Regions from separate parts of the Pseudoduganella sp. LjRoot289 genome, predicted to be linked through region 3. Evidence: riboswitches for the same ligand, from Rfam matches in the RefSeq annotation. Region 3 holds a riboswitch; each other region holds the start of a gene.
What was found. Region 3 has a riboswitch for cobalamin ahead of ACSQ8Y_RS05935 (CoA-acylating methylmalonate-semialdehyde dehydrogenase). Riboswitches for the same ligand answer to the same signal wherever they lie in the genome.

Region 1 (4,083 bases), 2.6 Mb from region 3:
TGGCCGCTCGACTCGGCCAGCGCTTCGCGCAGGTCGGCGGTGCTCGGGTGGCGGAAGCGCCAGCGCTTGTAGTACTCCTTGAATGCCTGTTCGGTGGCCTGCTTGCCCAGTTGCGCCTCCAGGTCGTGGAACAGGATGGCGCCGCGGTTGTACACCGGACCGATGCCCTGCAGGCGCGCATAGGCGTTCTGCCCGGCGGGATCGGCCGGGTTCTCGCGCACCGCGCCGCCAAGTTCGTAGTGGAAGCCGTCGAATCCGGGCGAGACGCCCAGTGCGCGCAGCCACCATGGCGCCGGGTGGAACTTCTGCCCGCGTTCACGCGCCATGCGCATGTTCCAGTATTCGTTCAGGCCTTCGTCCAGCATCGGTTCCTCGAACTCGTTGGAGGCGAGGATGCCGTAGAAATAGCCGTGGCCGAATTCGTGGATGTTGACCAGGTCCAGCTCGAATGCGTCGGCCGTGTCGGGTTCGACCTTGGTGTAGCTGTCGGCGGTGTAGAAGGTCGGGTACTCCATGCCGGACGCCGCACCGGCGTTATGCGGCGGCAGCACCACGGTCAGCGTCCGGTACGGATACGGCCCCAGCGTTTTCGAGTAGTAGCTCAGCGCATCCTGCGCGGCCTTCAGCGACGGCGCCGCGCTGGCCGCGAACTCCGGCGCGTACAGGACCTTGATGCTGACCGGCGGACTGCCCGCGCCGGTCCAGCTGCCCGTCAGCGGCGCGGCGTAGCGCTTGTCGGCGGTCCAGGCGAAATCGTGCACGTCGCCCTGCACGTAGTGGTGCGTCAGCATGCCGTCCTTCTCCACCGGCGCGCCTTGCAGTTCGCCGGTGGCGCCGACCGTGTAGCCCTTCGGTACGGTAAGTTTCACGTCGTAGCTGCCGAAGTCCGCGTAGAACTCGGACTCGGCATGGTACTCGTGCACGTTCCAGCGCTCCTTGACGGCGCCCCGTTCGCCGGGCAGTTCCAGTACGCCGATTTTCGGGAACCACTGCGCCACCAGATGAAAGCTGCCGAAGTAGCCGCTGCGCGCGAGCAGGCGCGGCAACTGGCTGTGGAAATCGATATCGAGCGTGGTGGTGGCGCCGGGCGCCACCGGCTGCGGCAGGTCGAAGCGCACCACGGTGCGGTCGTTTGCCGGGCCGTCGTCCGGGTGCACGAAGGACTGGTCGACCTTGGCGCCGTTCTGCAGCACGCTGCGCAGTTCAATGTGGCCCCAGTCGCCGTCCTTGGGGTCGGTGCTGAACACGCCGCGTCCACCCATCGCGCGGTGCTCGGTGAAGAAGGTGGTGCCGCCGTGTTCGAAGGCGTTCAGGTAGAGGTGCAGATAGACCGTGCGCACCGGATGCGCGCTGCGGTTGCGCCAGGTGAGCTGCTGCTGGCCGTCCACCGTGTGCTTGACCGGATCGAGCGTCGCTTTGATCTTGTAGTCGGCCACGCGGTCCGACAGGGTAGGCTCGCCGCCGGTGCGCGGGCCGCCCCAGGCGTTGGGCGCGCTCGGCGTGGCGACCGCCGCCGCGTGCGCCGGCGCGAAGGGGATGCCGGTGTCGGTATAGGGTTCCGGAACGGCGATGACCTGCACTTGCGCCAGCAGCGTGCCCTGGATGGCCAGGGCCGCCATGGCGGCTGCTGCGGCCAGGAGTTTGCGGTAGGGGTAGGCGTTCATGGCTGCCACTATATCGAAGCAGGTAGTAAATTACCAACCTTATCGGCGGGAGTATAATGGCCGCGTTTTGGTGCCCGCGCCCATGTCCATGGACGCAGTTAAACGGGAAACACAAGGCTGCCTGCGCTGCGCGCGGCGGCCAAGGTGTGCTGCCCCCGCAACGGTACGCAAGCGCCGCGCTGCTTGAACGAGGCACGCGGCAGGCTGGATCGACAACCACAGTGCAGGCCGCGCGGCAGTCCCGCTGCGCGGCGCCGCGCCGGAAGGTGATCCAGTCCGTCTTGCCAGCCCGGATACCGGCCAGACAGGTGGAAGCGCTGATTGCCTTCCGTTGAATCCGATCTGCGGGGACGCGGACGGATGCTCACTACGTATAAAGAACAAGATGACCTTCACGCATACCCGCCGCTCGCCGGCCTTGCTGCCGTCCCTGCAGCCGCTGGCCCTGGCCACTTCCATCGCCCTGTGCTTCGCCGCAGCCGCAGCCGCACCGGCGCCAGCGCTGGCCCAGGCGCCCGCCCAGGCTCTCGCCCAAACCGCCGCGCCCGTGATCGTCACCGGCGCCCGTTTCGACAGCGACCCGTCGCTACTGCCGATCGGCGCCACCGTCATCAGCGCGGCCGAGATCCGCCGTTCCGGCGCCAGCGACGTCAACCAGGCCATCCGCAAAATCGGCGGCGTGCTGGGTCACCAGAGCCTGGACGGCAGCCCGGACTTCGCGCTCGACATGCGCGGCTTCGGCACCAACAGCAGCCAGAACATGGTGGTCCTGCTGGATGGCGTGCGCCTGTCCGAAAACGAGCAGAGCACGGCCATCCTGTCGACCATTCCTGTGGACTCGGTCGAGCGCATCGAGATCACGCGCGGCGGCAGCAGCGTGCTGTACGGCGACGGCGCCACCGGCGGCGTGATCCAGATCATCACCAAGCGCCCCGGCGCGCGCAATGCCGGCACCCGGGGCACGGTGTTCGCTGAAGCAGGTCAGCTCGGCCTGCGCGAAGGCCGCGCCGCGCTCACGCATAGCGCGGACAACTGGGCGTTCGACCTGTCGGGCGGCGCGCTCGACACCGACAACTACCGCGACAACAACGGCTTTAAGTCGCGCAACCTGAACCTGGGCGCGCAGTGGGCCTTCACCGGCGGCCGCGCCGGGGTGCGCGTCTCCGGCACCCGCCAGGATTCCCGCTTCGCCGGTTCGCTGTCCGAGGCGCAGTTCAACGCCAATCCGCGCCAGACCGCCTCGCCCAAGAACTTCGGCTCGCTCGACAGCGACCGCTACACCGCCTTCGTCGAAGCCAAGGTGGCCGGCTACGACCTGGCAGCCGAACTGTCGCACCGCCGCAAGGAGCTGGAAGCGAGCTATTTCAGCGCCTACGGCTTGTATGAACTGGATTACCAGAGCAAGCAGACCCAGTTCTCGCCGCGCGTGCGCAAGCTGGGCCAGATCGGCGCCGTCCTGAACGAAGCGGTGGCCGGCATCGATTTCATCGACTGGAGCCGGGAGCAGAAGGGCAGCGCGCCTAGCAAGGCGACGCAGAAGTCGAAGGCGCTGTACCTGCGCGACGAAATCAAGTGGGACGCGTTCCGCCTGGCCGCCGGCGCGCGCCGCGAGCTGTTCGAGAAGGACAACCGCGACCCGTCGCCTTTCGCCAGCGCCGTCTACGACGTGACCCAGGGCGTGAACGCCTGGGACATCCAGGGCAGCTACGCGCTGTCGGCCAAGGCCACGCTGCACGCCAAGATGGGCCAGAGCTACCGCCTGCCGAACGCGGACGACAATGCCTACACGCCGCTGGCCAACCGCGTGCTGCAGCCGCAGACCTCGCACGACATGGAACTGGGCACGAGCTACGCCGAAGACGGCAACAAGCTGGCCGCGCGCGTGTTCCGCCACGAGCTGCGCAATGAAATCTACTACGATCCGACCGCGGGCGAATTCCACTTCGGCGCCAACGTCAACCTGGCCCCGACCCGGCGCCAGGGCTTCGAACTGGACGCGAGCGCGCGCCTGGCCGCCGACTGGTCGCTGAGCGGCCATTACCAGCGTGTAAAAGCCACTTTCACCGAAGGCGCGGCCGCCGGCCGCGAACTGGTGCTGGTGCCGAAGAACGTGCTGAGCGCGCGCCTGTCCTGGACCCCGGCCGACGGCCAGAGCGCCGACATCGGCGCCCAGTGGGTCGACAGCCAGCGCTTCGGCAGCGATTTCGACAACAGCTGCGCCGCCCGCATCCCGTCCTACACCACGCTGGACGCCCGCTACGCGCGCAAGTTCGGCGCCTGGGAAGTGGCGCTGTCCGGCCTGAACCTGGCGGACAAGCAGTACTACGGCATGGCGTTCAGCTGCCAGGGCGGGATCTACCCGTCCGACGGCCGCCAGCTGAAGCTGTCGGCGCGCTACGACTTCTAAGCCGGGCTTAAA
Region 2 (4,083 bases), 940 kb from region 3:
GCGCAGCAGGCTGCCCATGTTCTCGACGCCGCCGGTGCGGTGGTAGTCCCGGATGGCTTTGTCCTCGCGCACGCCCAGTTCGCGCAGCGCGTCGTCCGGCACGCCGCCGACCGCGTAGACCGCGTGGCGCTGGCGCTGCATCGCCTTCAGTTCGGGCGCCAGGGCCTGCGTTTGCTGGCTGTTCTTCACGTCCAGCAGCACGGCATCGGCCGCGACGAGGGCGGCGCGGTCGGCGGGCGCCATGCCGTTCGCGGGGATGATGCGCACGCTGATGTCGTGCGCTTTCAGCTCGGCCTGCAGACCGCGCACAGCCAATACGGCGGGACGCGATTCCACGTCGCCAAGCAACAGCGCCAAGGTGCGCGGCGCGGCCTGTGCGGCGGAAGGCATCAGCGCGCCGCACAAGGCGGCACAGACGATGGCCACCCTCGCAGAAAGCGGCGCCGCCGGCGGCATGGTAATCGGCACGGCGGTCGGCATGGCGATCCACCTGGCCAAGCGCGGCAAGGCCTCCTTCACTTTATTCAGGTACATAGACGACCTTTCCATCCGGGAGCTGGTACGCGGTGCCGAGGCGCTTGCCGCTGCCCGACAAGGGTTTGTCGCTGACGCGGGTCACCTTGATCTCGGACCCCTTTTTGGTCAGTATTTCCACCTTGCCGTCCGCGCTCTTCTTGGCGATGGTGACTTCGGAGTTGGGGTCGAGCAGGTCCATCATGTTCCAGGCGGAGAACAGGGCGAGCATCATGGCGACGATGAAGACGATGCTGGCGTCGAACAGGTTGGCGACGCCCGCCAACGGGTCTTCGCCGCCAGAGCCGTCGTGACGGCTGTAGCGGTGGCGATTGAGGTAGCGCATGTCAGCCTCCGGAGCGCAGCAGGTGCGGCGCCGCAGGCACGGCCTGGGCTTCCAGGCCGGCCTGCCCGGCCAGCAGCGTCTCGGCCGCATAGGCGACGTCGGTCAGGTCGTTGCGCAGCCAGTGCTCGCGCGCCAGCGTCAGCACGTAGGCCGTCACGCTGCAGGCCAGGCCGACCACGGTGGCGGTGAACGCTGTGGTCATGCTCTCGGCCATTTTCGGCAGATTGCCTTGCGCCAGGCCGGCCAGCGAGATGCCCATCGGGATCAGGGTGCCCATCAAGCCCAGCGCCGGGCCGACGCGGACGACGAAGCGCACCGAATCCAGGCGGCGCACGCCGGCCGCGTCGGTGCGCTGCACCAGGCGTTCCAGGCGCACCTCGAGCGGCGGGTTTCCCTGCTGCGCGGCGGCGGCCTGCATCTGCGCGGTGGCCGCGTCGACCAGCACGCGCACGCCGCGCCGGCGCTCGTTCCATTCGGCGACGAAGGTGCCCAGGCAGACCAGCATGTGCAAGGTCAACGCGGCGATGCCCAGCAACACAGGCAGGTACAGCAAAGTGGAAATCGAATACAGCAAGGTTTCGATGGCGCGCACGGCACCGTCGATAGGCAGGTCTGGCATGGAATGTTCCTACGGAGCGGCAATCCTCCCCACTTCCCCGTAGGCGCGATTGCTGTCAGAAGCGCGCCACGCACGGCAGCGCACTTCCACCTGCTCTGGCCGGTATCCGGGCTCGCAAGCCTAGCTGTCCGACCTTCCCATGCCGAAGCACAGTGGTGTTGGGAGACAGCCTGCCGTCAAGGACGACGCTTGCTAACCGTTGCGGGGGCAGCACACCTGACCGCTTGCGCGGCCTGTGTTTCCCGTTTAACTGCGCACGAAGACTACGCGCGCGGGCACCAGAGCGAGCGCATTATACGTTTGGCATGCGCCGCCAGTCCAGTCCTCCGGACCAGTCACTTCAAATTAGCAAGCCTGCTCCAGCGGCAGACAAACCGTGAAGCTGCTGCCGCACCCCGGCCCGGCGCTGTGGGCCGCCACGCTGCCGTGGTGCAGCTCGACCAGGCTCTTCACCAGCGCCAGTCCTATTCCCAGCCCGCCGGACGTGATCTCTTCATGGCCGCCATCCTGCTCGCCTTGGGCGAACAGCTCGAAGGCGCGCTCCAGCAACTCCGGCGCCATGCCGACACCGTTGTCGCGCACCGTCATCCGAACCTGCGGCTGCGCAGCCTCGCTTTCCACTTCCACGCGCAGCACGATCTCGCCGCCGGCCGGCGTGTACTTGGCGGCATTGTTAAGCAAATTGGTCATCACCTGCACCAGGCGCTTATGGTCGCCGCGCAGCCAGACCTCGCCGGGCGGCACCTGCACCGTCAGGCGCTGGCTTGCGGCTTCGATCGCCGGGCGCGCCTGCTCGACGGCGTCCGCGGCGACGCGTGCCGCGTCGATGCAATCCCACCGCAGGCGGACCAGGCCACGCTTCACACGCGACACGTCCAGCAAGTCGTCCACCAGGCCGGTCATATGCCTGACCTGGCGCGAAATCACCCCGCCGGTCTGTTTCAGGCATGCCTCGTTCAGGCCGCCCATGGCCAGCAAGTCGGCCGCCGCGCTGATGGGAGCCAGGGGGTTGCGCAACTCGTGCGCCAGCATGGCCACGAATTCGTCCTTGCGGCGGTCGGCCAGCAACAGCGCTTCCTCGCTGCGCTTGGCTGCGCTGACGTCCTTGAACAAGATGGCGACCCTGCACTCGGCCGGGTCGTCGACGCGGAAGGCGTATAAGTCGAACCAGCGCCCCATCGCCTTCGCTTCGTAAGACGTGCGTACCGGTTCGCCCGTGAGCGCCACCTTGCCATAGGTCTCGAACCAGAATTCTTCGTGCTCGGGCACCAGTTCGCGCATCAGGCGTCCCTCTGCGGCCGGCAGGCCGGTCACGCCGGCAAAGGCCCGGTTGATTTCGCGGAAGCGGTAGTCGACCGGCTTGCCTGCCGCGTCAAACACCAATTCGATGATGCAAAAGCCTTCATCGATCGAATCGAACAGCGAGCGGTAGCGTGCCTCGCTCAACTTTAGCTGCGCCTCGGCAAGCTTTTTGTCATGCACATCGGTCGAGGTGCCGAACCAGCGCAGCACGGCCGCCCCGCTTCTCCCCTCGATATTGCGCTGGGGCTCGGCGCGCGCCAGGAACCAGCGGTATTCGCCGCTGGCCGAGCGCACCCTATGCTCGACGGAAAATACTTCGCCGTTCGCTTTGGCGACCGCCCATGCCGCCAAGGTCGCGGGGATGTCGGCGGGATGGATGAAGCCAGTCAGCTGATCCGGGCCGGTGGCGGCCAGGTCGGCGCCGGTGTAGCTCATCCATTGTTTGTTGACGAATACGGCCCGGCCCGCGCTGTCCAGTATCCAGATCAATTGCGGTATCGAGTCCGCCATCAGGCGGAAACGCCGCTCGCTTTCCCGCAGGCGGCGCTCGGCCTCGTGGCGCGACGTGGCGTGGCGCAGCCGCGCAGGGTTGCCGCCCGCGTCCTGTTTGCTGGCGGCGCTCCGGATAACCGGGGGCTGATCCCTTGAACTCGCTTGCACGTGGCGCTCCGTTTCTCTGGACGAATGCCACAGTATATTCTTAGCTTGCCGAGCGCGACGCGCCGCATCGGCCGAGGGTGCTCCCCGCCGGCGCCCCGGGTTGCGCCGCTACAACGAGCCCCTACCGTCGGCCAAGCCACGCCGGCGCCCCCTACCCTTTGAGCTGGAACGGCAGTGCGCGCAGCGGCTTGCCGGCGAGCCGCGCGATGGCGTTGGCGAACGCGGGCGCCAGCGGCGGCAGGCCGGGTTCGCCGATGCCGGTGGGCGGCTCGGCGCTGGGCACGATGTGGGTGGCGAAGGCCGGCATGTCCGTCATGCGGGCCACGGTGAAGTCGCCGAAATTGCTCTGCTCGACGACGCCGTCCTTGAGCGTGATGGCCGCGCCGGGCAAACACATCGACAGTCCCATCACGGCCGCGCCCTGGATCTGCGCCTCGATGGAACGCGGATTGACGGCCAGGTTGCAGTGCACGCCCGCCGTCACCGCATGCAGCCTGGGCTGGCCGCCTTGCAACGACGCCTCCACCACATAAGCCACCACGGTCTCGAAGGACTCGTGCACCGCCACGCCCCAGGCGCGTCCTGCCGCCAGCTTGCGTTTGCCATAGCCGCTCTTGTCCACCGCCAGCTGCAGCGCGGCGCG
Region 3 (4,083 bases):
CATTTCGCGCGCGGCGAACTGGCGCGCGGCGTCCTGGTAGGCACGCTGGTCCTCGTTCAGTTCGAAGTCCATGACGGCCTCCTTACTTGAGCGAGATGGTCGTATTCACTCCGCCGGTCACGGCTGCGTCGTCGAACCAGCGCGCGGTGATGGTCTTGGTCTGGGTGTAGAAGGCCACCACCTGCTTGCCGTACGGGCCCAGGTCGCCCAGCTTGGAGCCGCGCGAGCCGGTGAAGGAGAACAGCGGCACCGGCACCGGGATGGGCACGTTGATGCCGACCTGGCCGGCGTCCACGTCCTCTTCGAAGGTGCGCGCGGCCGCGCCGGACTGCGTGAACAGGGCGGTGCCGTTGCCGTTCGGGTTGGCGTTGATGATGGCGATGGCGTCCTTCAGCGAGTCGGCGTGCATCACGCACAGCACCGGGCCGAAGATCTCTTCCCGGTAGACCGCCATGTCCCGCGTCACGCCGGAGAACACGGTGGGGCCGACGAAATTGCCGCTCTCGTAGCCTGGCACCGTTGGGCCGCGTCCATCCAGCTCCAGCCTGGCTCCTTCTTCGATGCCCTGGCCGATCAGCTGCTGCACGCGGGCCTTGGCCCTGGGCGAGATCAGCGGTCCGATGTCGGTGCCCGGTTCGGCGCCGGCGTTGATCGACAGTGTCTGCGCTTTCTTCACCAGGTCCGGCAGCCATTGCTGCGCCTCGCCGACCAGGATCATCACCGACAGGGCCATGCAGCGCTGGCCCGCCGCGCCGAAGGCGGCGCCGGCCAGGTTGTTCAGGGTCTGCTCGCGGTGCGCGTCCGGCAGCACGATGGCGTGGTTCTTCGCGCCCATCATGCACTGCGCGCGCTTGCCCGCCAGCGTGGCGCGCCGGTACACATGGGTGCCCACCGTGGTCGAGCCGACGAAGGAAACCGCCTTGATGTCCGGATGGTCGCAGATGGCGTTCACCACGTCCGCGCCGCCGTGCACCACGTTCAGCACGCCCGCGGGAACGCCGGCCTGCAGCGCCAGTTCGGCCAGGCGCATGGTCACCATGGGGTCTTGCTCGGACGGCTTGAGGATGAAGGTGTTGCCGCAGGCGATGGCCATCGGGAACATCCACAGCGGGATCATGGCCGGGAAGTTGAACGGAGTGATGCCGGCGCACACGCCCAGCGGCTGTTGCACCGTATAGGTATCCACGCCGCCGGCCACGTTGCTGGCCAGTTCGCCCATCTGGAGCTGGCCGATGTTGGCGGCGTGCTCCACCACCTCCAGTCCCCGGAAGATGTCGCCCTCGGCGTCGGCCAGCGTTTTGCCTTGCTCGGCGGTGAGCAGGGCCGCCAGTTCGGCCATGTGCTCGCGGATCAGCGCCTGGTACTTGAGGAAGATGCGGGCGCGCGCGCCGATGGGCGTTTTGCGCCAGGCCTGGAAGGCGGCCTTGGCGGCGGCCACGGCTTGCGCCATTTCGTCCGGCGTGGCGTGCGGCACGCGGGCGATCACCTGCTGCGTGGCCGGATTGACGACCTCGCTCCAGTGTTCGGTGGCCGATTCGACGAGGGCGCCGCCGATCAGCAATTTGACGGTGGGGACGGCGGGGGGGATGGCGGTAGTGTCGGCGGTAGGGACGGCGGGGGCAAAGACGGCATTGGTCATATGAGCGTTCCTTGATGGGCGGCGCGTGCGCTTTCCCGCGCGTGCTGCGCCGCCAGTCTGCGAAGTAAGCCGGCGGCATGCTGCCGCGCGGCACCCGTTACGCACCTTCCGTACGTAACCAGACCCGGCGCCGCCGTGCAGCGGGCGGCGCTGAAGATCAACAGGCCGGTATCCGGGCTTGCAAGTCTTGCCGCTTCGCCTTCCCAGTCTTGCGGACCAGTGGCATGGATGAAGCGGCCGCACTTGCCTACCGTTGCGGAGGCAGCAGGGGCATGGGGCGCGGTGAGATTCCGACCGCGCCGACCACTTTCCCGTTTAACGCCGGACAAGAATTTGCCCGGCGCACCTGTTGCGTAAAGATTAGCACATCATTTGACGTTTACGTAAACGTAATCTCGATTTGTTACGAAAATTGCTCGAAACGCTCAGCCAGGAAGTCCACGAACGTGCGGATGCGCGCGGAAAGCTGGTGACGCTGCGGGTACACGGCGTAGATGTCCGCGTCCGGCGTGCGGTAGCCGGGCAGCACCTCCACCAGGCGCCCACTGTTGAGGTAGCGCTCAATATCCCACCCGGCCCGCATCAGGATGCCGTGGCCGTCGAGCGCCCAGTTGACGGCGATCTCGCCATCGTTCGTGGTCAGGTTGCCGCGCACCTTGACGGCTTCCGCGCTGTGTTCCGATTCCCTGCCGGTGAACATCCGCCACAGCCCGTACGCCTCGTCGCCTTGGCGGATGCTGATGCAGTTGTGCCGCCGCAGTTCGCCCGGCGTCTTCGGCTCCCCATGCTGGGCCAGGTATCTGGGCGAGGCGCACAGCAGGCGGCGGTTGGGCGCCAGCCGCTTGGCGATCACGCGCGCATCGGCCGGCGCGCCGAAGCGGATGCAGACGTCGAACTGGTCGTCCGTCAGGGCCGGCGGGTCGACCGACAGCTGCAGCTGCACGTCCACTTCGGGATAGCGCAGCACGTACTTCGAAATGGCCGGCGCGATATGCAGGCGGCCGAAGCCCAGCGTCGCGCTGACCCGGAGCTGGCCCTTGGGCGTACCCCTGGACTTGCTCAGCAGCTGGTCCAGGTCGTCGATTTCGCCGAGGATGCGCCGCGCGTGCTCCAGCAGGACGTCGCCCTCGGCGGTCAGGCTCATGCGCCGCGTGGTGCGGTTCACCAGCGGCACGCCGATGCGCGACTCGATGTGCGCCAGCCGTTTGCTGACCGCCGACGTCGTGATGCCCATCTCGCGCGCAGCCGCGCTCAGGCTGCCGCTGCTGGCGAGGGCGACGATAAAGCTCAACTCGACCGGTTGAATGCCGTTGCTCATGATTGTGGAGTTATGGGTTAACAATGGATTGAGTTTAGCCAGCTTATTCATCGTCGTCCACCCCTTACAGTGGCCTCGTTAATCAGCCACAACCCACTCAGGAGACTGTCATGAAGACCTATCACATCGCAACCATTCCAGGCGACGGCATCGGCAAGGAAGTCGTGCCGGCCGGCCGCGAAGTGCTCGCCGCGCTGGCCGCCGGCAGCAAGGACTTCGCTTTCGAGTTCGAGGATTTCGGCTGGGGCGGCGACTACTACCGCCGGCACGGCGCCATGATGCCGGCAGATGGCCTGGAAGCCCTGCGCGGAAAGGACGCCATCCTGTTCGGTTCGGCCGGCGACCCGGACATCGCCGACCACATCACGCTGTGGGGCCTGCGCCTGAAAATCTGCCAGGGCTTCGACCAGTACGCCAACGTCCGTCCGACCCGCATCCTGCCCGGCATCGACGGTCCGCTCAAGCGCTGCAGGCAGGAAGACCTGAACTGGGTCATCGTGCGCGAGAATTCTGAGGGCGAGTATTCCGGCGTGGGCGGGCGCGTGCACCAGGGCCACCCGATCGAAGCCGCCACCGACGTGTCGATGATGACGCGCGTCGGCGTCGAGCGCATCCTGCGCTTTGCCTTCAAGCTGGCGCAGTCGCGTCCGCGCAAGCTGCTGACCGTCATCACGAAGAGCAACGCCCAGCGCCACGCCATGGTGATGTGGGATGAGATCGCGCTGGAAGTGTCGCGCGATTTCCCGGACGTGGCATGGGACAAGGAACTGGTGGACGCCGCCACCGCGCGCATGGTCAACCGCCCGGCCACGCTGGACACCATCGTCGCCACCAATCTGCACGCCGACATCCTGAGCGACCTGGCGGCCGCGCTGGCCGGCAGCCTGGGTATCGCCCCGACCGGCAATATCGACCCCGAGCGCCGCTACCCGTCCATGTTCGAGCCTATCCATGGCTCGGCGTTCGACATCATGGGCAAGGGCCTGGCCAATCCGGTCGGCACTTTCTGGTCGGTCGTCATGCTGCTGGAGCACCTGGGCGAACACGCGGCGGCCGCGCGGGTGATGCAGGCGATTGAAAGCGTCACCGCCACGCCGTCGCTGCATACCCGCGACCTGGGCGGCAC
Region 4 (4,083 bases), 4.0 Mb from region 3:
GGCGACCTTCGGCGGTTTCGAGATCGCCATGATGGCGGGCGCCATGCTGAAGGCGGCCGAGCAGCGCCAGGTGCTGCTGATCGACGGCTTCATCGTCACCAGCGCCTTGCTGGTGGCTGCGCGCCTGCAGCCCGCCATCCTGGACTACTGCGTGTTCGCGCACTGCTCGGATGAGAGCGGCCACAAGGCCATGCTGGACAACCTGGGCGAGCGCGCGCTGCTGAACCTGGGCCTGCGCCTGGGCGAAGGCACCGGCTGCGCGCTGGCCTTGCCGCTGCTGCGCGCGGCCGTGAACTTCGTGAACCAGATGGCGACGTTCGAATCCGCCCAGGTCAGCGAAAAGTCCGAGTAGGCGCCCCGCCATGCACCACGCCCTGCACCAGCTGCGGCTGTTCTTCACTGCACTGCAGTTTTTCACGCGCATCCCGATTCCGCGCTGGGTGGGTTTCGATCCCTCCTGGCTGCACCATGCGTCGCGTTACTTCCCGCTGGTGGGGCTGGTGGTGGCAGCCATCGCCGGCGCGGTGTACGCGGCGGCGGCCTGCCTGTTCCCCGCGCCGGTGGCCGTGCTGCTGGCGACGGCGGCCGGCATCTACGCCACCGGCGCCTTCCACGAAGACGGCTTCGCGGACATGTGCGACGGCTTCGGCGGCGGCATGACGCGCGAACGGGTGCTGGAGATCATGAAAGATTCGCGCATAGGCGCATACGGCGCGATCGGCACCATCTCCCTGCTCGCGCTCAAATGCGCGGCGCTGTCGCTGATGCCGCCCGCTGTCGCGGTGGCCGCGCTGTTCTTTGCGCATCCGCTGTCCCGCCTCGCGGCGACGTCGCTGATCTGGCGCATGGAGTACGCGCGCGCCGAGGGCAAGGCCAAGCCAATGGCGCAAGAGATGAGCGGCGCGGAATTCGCCGTCGCCTGCGCATGCACGCTGCTGCCGGCGGCCCTCATCGCCCGGATGGGATGGCTGCCATGGCCGGCGATCTGCGCCGCCGTGCTGGCCGCGCTGGGCGCCGCCGTCTGGCTGGGCCGCAAGTTCGCGCACCGAATCGGCGGCTACACGGGCGACTGCCTGGGCGCCGTGCAGCAGGTGACCGAAGTGCTGGTCTATCTGTGCGTGCTGGCCAGCCTTGGCCATGGCGCCTGGCCATGCGCCTGATACTCATCCGCCATCCGCAGCCGCTGGTGGCGCCAGGCGTCTGCTACGGCAGCAGCGACCTGCCCGCCGAACCGAAGGACCTCGAGCGTGTGCTGGCCGAACTGCGGACCAGCGCCAGCATCGGCTCCGGCAAGGCGCACGCCCCTTTGATCCCTGACGATACGCCGCTCTATGCCAGCCCGCTGCTGCGCTGCGCCGCGCTTGCCCATCGCCTCGGCACACCCGTGCTGGATGCGCGGCTGGCGGAAATGGATTTCGGCGCGTGGGAACTGCGCAGCTGGGACGACATTCCGCGCGCCGAAGTCGATGCCTGGGCGGCGGACCTGGTCCACTACCGTCCCGGCGGCGGCGAGAACGTCTTGCTGGTCGCCGCGCGCGTGGCGGCATTCCGCGCCGAGCTGCTGCGCCAGCCGCACGCGCAGGCCGCCATCATCTGCCATGCGGGCACCATCCGGCTGCTGACGGCGCTGCAGGCCGGCCTGCCGCTGCACGAAACCGCGCTGCTGGCGGCCGCCTCGCCGCACAAGACCGCCTACGGCGAAGCTGTCATTCTGGAAGCCTCCGCCTGAAAAAACGTATAATGACCGCGTTTTGGTGCCCGCGCGCATGTCCATGCGCGCAGTTAAACGGGAAACACGGCGCTGCTTCTTACTGAGAAAGCGGCCAACGTGTGCTGCCCCCGCAACGGTAAACAAGTGTCGCCCACGGCGACAAGCTGCCTCGGACTAACCACTGTGCTTTGCATGGGAAGGTGAGGCGGTCTAACTTGCGAGCCCGGATACCGGCCAAGACAGGTGGATGCGCGCTGCGCATCTGTTCAATCCAGCCCACGGGGAAGTAGGCTGGTTGCATACTAAAAAAAGATCCATTATGAGCTTTCCTGTTATTCGGCACGCGGCCGTCTCCTCGCTCGCGCTAGCTATTGCCGCGCCTTGCGCCTACGCCCAGACCGCCGCCGCTAGCGTCAATGCCAACGCCGTCATCGTCACCGCCACGCGCTCGCCGCAGCTGCAGCGCGACGTGCTGAGCGACTCCCTCACCCTGCTCGCGGACGACATCGCGCGCTCCGGCGCCGGCTCGATCACCGACCTGCTGCAGCGCCAGCGCGGCATCGAGATCGCCCGCAACGGCGGACCGGGTACCAATTCCAGCGTCTACCTTCGCGGCGCCAACCCCAACCAGACCGTGGTGCTGGTGGATGGCGTGCGCATCGGCTCGTCCACTTCCGGCACGGCCAGCTGGTCGGCCATACCGCTGCAGGCGATCGACCGCATCGAGATCGTATACGGCCCGATGAGCATCCTCTACGGCGCCGACGCCATCGGCGGCGTGATACAGATCTTCACCAAGAAGGGCGCGGGCGCGCCCACCGTGTCCGCCTTCGCCGGCGCAGGCAGCGACAAGACGCGCGCTTTCGACGCCAGCGTGTTCGGTGCCACCGGCGGCGAAAACAGCTTCAGCTACGCCCTGAGCGCGGGCAAGGAAAAGTCGGACGGTTTTTCCTCCACCAAGCCTGGCAGCACCCAGTACAACGCCGACAATGACGGCTATGACCGCGTCGGTACCTCCGGCCAGTTCGGCTTCCAGCTGGCCAAGGGCCATGAACTGGGCCTGGTGTTCCTGAACAGCCGCATCGACGGCCAGTTCGACAGCGGCGCCAGCAAATACAATACGCAGAGCCACAACAAGCTGGAGAACATCGGCGTGTTCAGCAAGAACCGGGTGATGGATAACTGGTATAGCACCGTGCAACTGTCGAAGGCGAATGACAAGTCGATTTCGGACACCGGCGTCGCCAGCACCTACAGCCAGATCAACAGCAGGCAGACCGATTTCACCTGGCAGAACGATTTCCGCATTGGCGACGACACGCTGCAGCTGCTGGCCGGCCACCGCGAAGAAAAGGTCCGGTCGGGCACCACCACCGCGCTGGGCAAGCAGCGCAAGACGGACTCGCTGGCCGCCGCCTACAGCCTGCAGCGCGGCGCGCACCTGGCTACCTTCGGCGCCCGCTCCGACGACAGCTCGCAGTATGGCCGCAATACCAGCGGTTCAGCCGCCTACGGCTATCGCGTCAGCAGCGCACTGCGCGCCAGCGCCAGCATCGGCACCAGCTTCCGCGCGCCCACTTTCAACGAGCTGTACTACCCGGGCTTCGGCTACGAGAACAACCAACCCGAGCAAGGCCGCAATGCCGAAGCCGGCCTGCAGTACGACGACGGCACGAACGAATTCGGCGCCAGCGTCTACCGCAACAAGCTTACCGACATGCTGGTGACCACCACGCCCTGCCCCGACCGCGCCCGCAAAGGCAGTTGCGCCTACAACGTCAACCACGCCATGCTGGAAGGCCTGACCGTGAACGCCAGCCGCCGCATGGGCGCCTTCACCGTGGCGGCCAACGCGGACTGGCAGGACCCGAAGGACGAGACCACCGGCAAGTCGCTGGCGCGCCGCGCGAAGAAGCACGGCAACGCCAGCGTCGAATACGAAACCGGCGCGCTGACCGCCGGCGCCGAGCTGCAAGTGTCCGCTTCCCGCTTCGACGACGCCGCCAACCGCAACCGCCTGGGCGGCTACAGCCTGCTGAACCTGTATGCCACCTGGCAGTTCGCGCGCGACTGGTCCGCGCTGGCGCGCTGGAACAACGTCACCGACAAGAACTATGAGGTGGCGCGCAACTACGCCACGCCTGGCGCCAAGTTCTTCGCCGGCGTGCGCTACGGCATCAGGTAGGTAAATCACGTTGTGGTGTAACCTTCCGCTCACGCGGAAGGCGCCACAACTCAACAAGAAAGCGACATGCATCCACTATCCCGCAACCTGCGCACGCGTGCGGCCGCCATCAGCGGCGCGCTGCTGCTGTTCGTCATCGCCAGCCTGCTGTTCTCAGGCGTGACGGGCTCGGTCCACATCCCGCTGG

Region 1: linked by a shared signal. The riboswitch ahead of ACSQ8Y_RS16945 (TonB-dependent receptor) and the one ahead of ACSQ8Y_RS05935 (CoA-acylating methylmalonate-semialdehyde dehydrogenase) in region 3 are both predicted to bind cobalamin.
Region 2: linked by a shared signal. The riboswitch ahead of ACSQ8Y_RS09715 (MotA/TolQ/ExbB proton channel family protein) and the one ahead of ACSQ8Y_RS05935 (CoA-acylating methylmalonate-semialdehyde dehydrogenase) in region 3 are both predicted to bind cobalamin.
Region 4: linked by a shared signal. The riboswitch ahead of ACSQ8Y_RS22830 (TonB-dependent receptor domain-containing protein) and the one ahead of ACSQ8Y_RS05935 (CoA-acylating methylmalonate-semialdehyde dehydrogenase) in region 3 are both predicted to bind cobalamin.

The regions. Positions count from the first base shown of each region.
Region 1 covers NZ_CAXUPN020000001.1:3,974,308-3,978,390, reverse strand. The annotation lists gene ACSQ8Y_RS16950 (M1 family metallopeptidase) at 1-1,664, opposite strand, end outside; cobalamin riboswitch at 1,717-1,983, shown strand; gene ACSQ8Y_RS16945 (TonB-dependent receptor) at 2,050-4,071, shown strand.
Region 2 covers NZ_CAXUPN020000001.1:2,302,711-2,306,793, forward strand. The annotation lists gene ACSQ8Y_RS09705 (cobaltochelatase subunit CobN) at 1-534, opposite strand, end outside; gene ACSQ8Y_RS09710 (DUF2149 domain-containing protein) at 521-859, opposite strand; gene ACSQ8Y_RS09715 (MotA/TolQ/ExbB proton channel family protein) at 861-1,478, opposite strand; cobalamin riboswitch at 1,559-1,776, opposite strand; gene ACSQ8Y_RS09720 (PAS domain-containing sensor histidine kinase) at 1,824-3,440, opposite strand; gene ACSQ8Y_RS09725 (molybdopterin cofactor-binding domain-containing protein) at 3,592-4,083, opposite strand, start outside.
Region 3 covers NZ_CAXUPN020000001.1:1,366,836-1,370,918, forward strand. The annotation lists gene ACSQ8Y_RS05930 (acyl-CoA dehydrogenase family protein) at 1-72, opposite strand, end outside; gene ACSQ8Y_RS05935 (CoA-acylating methylmalonate-semialdehyde dehydrogenase) at 83-1,639, opposite strand; cobalamin riboswitch at 1,786-2,004, opposite strand; gene ACSQ8Y_RS05940 (LysR substrate-binding domain-containing protein) at 2,043-2,957, opposite strand; gene ACSQ8Y_RS05945 (tartrate dehydrogenase) at 3,068-4,083, shown strand, end outside.
Region 4 covers NZ_CAXUPN020000001.1:5,317,795-5,321,877, forward strand. The annotation lists gene cobT (nicotinate-nucleotide--dimethylbenzimidazole phosphoribosyltransferase) at 1-352, shown strand, start outside; gene ACSQ8Y_RS22820 (adenosylcobinamide-GDP ribazoletransferase) at 363-1,160, shown strand; gene ACSQ8Y_RS22825 (histidine phosphatase family protein) at 1,151-1,729, shown strand; cobalamin riboswitch at 1,736-1,964, shown strand; gene ACSQ8Y_RS22830 (TonB-dependent receptor domain-containing protein) at 2,031-3,896, shown strand; gene ACSQ8Y_RS22835 (FecCD family ABC transporter permease) at 3,963-4,083, shown strand, end outside.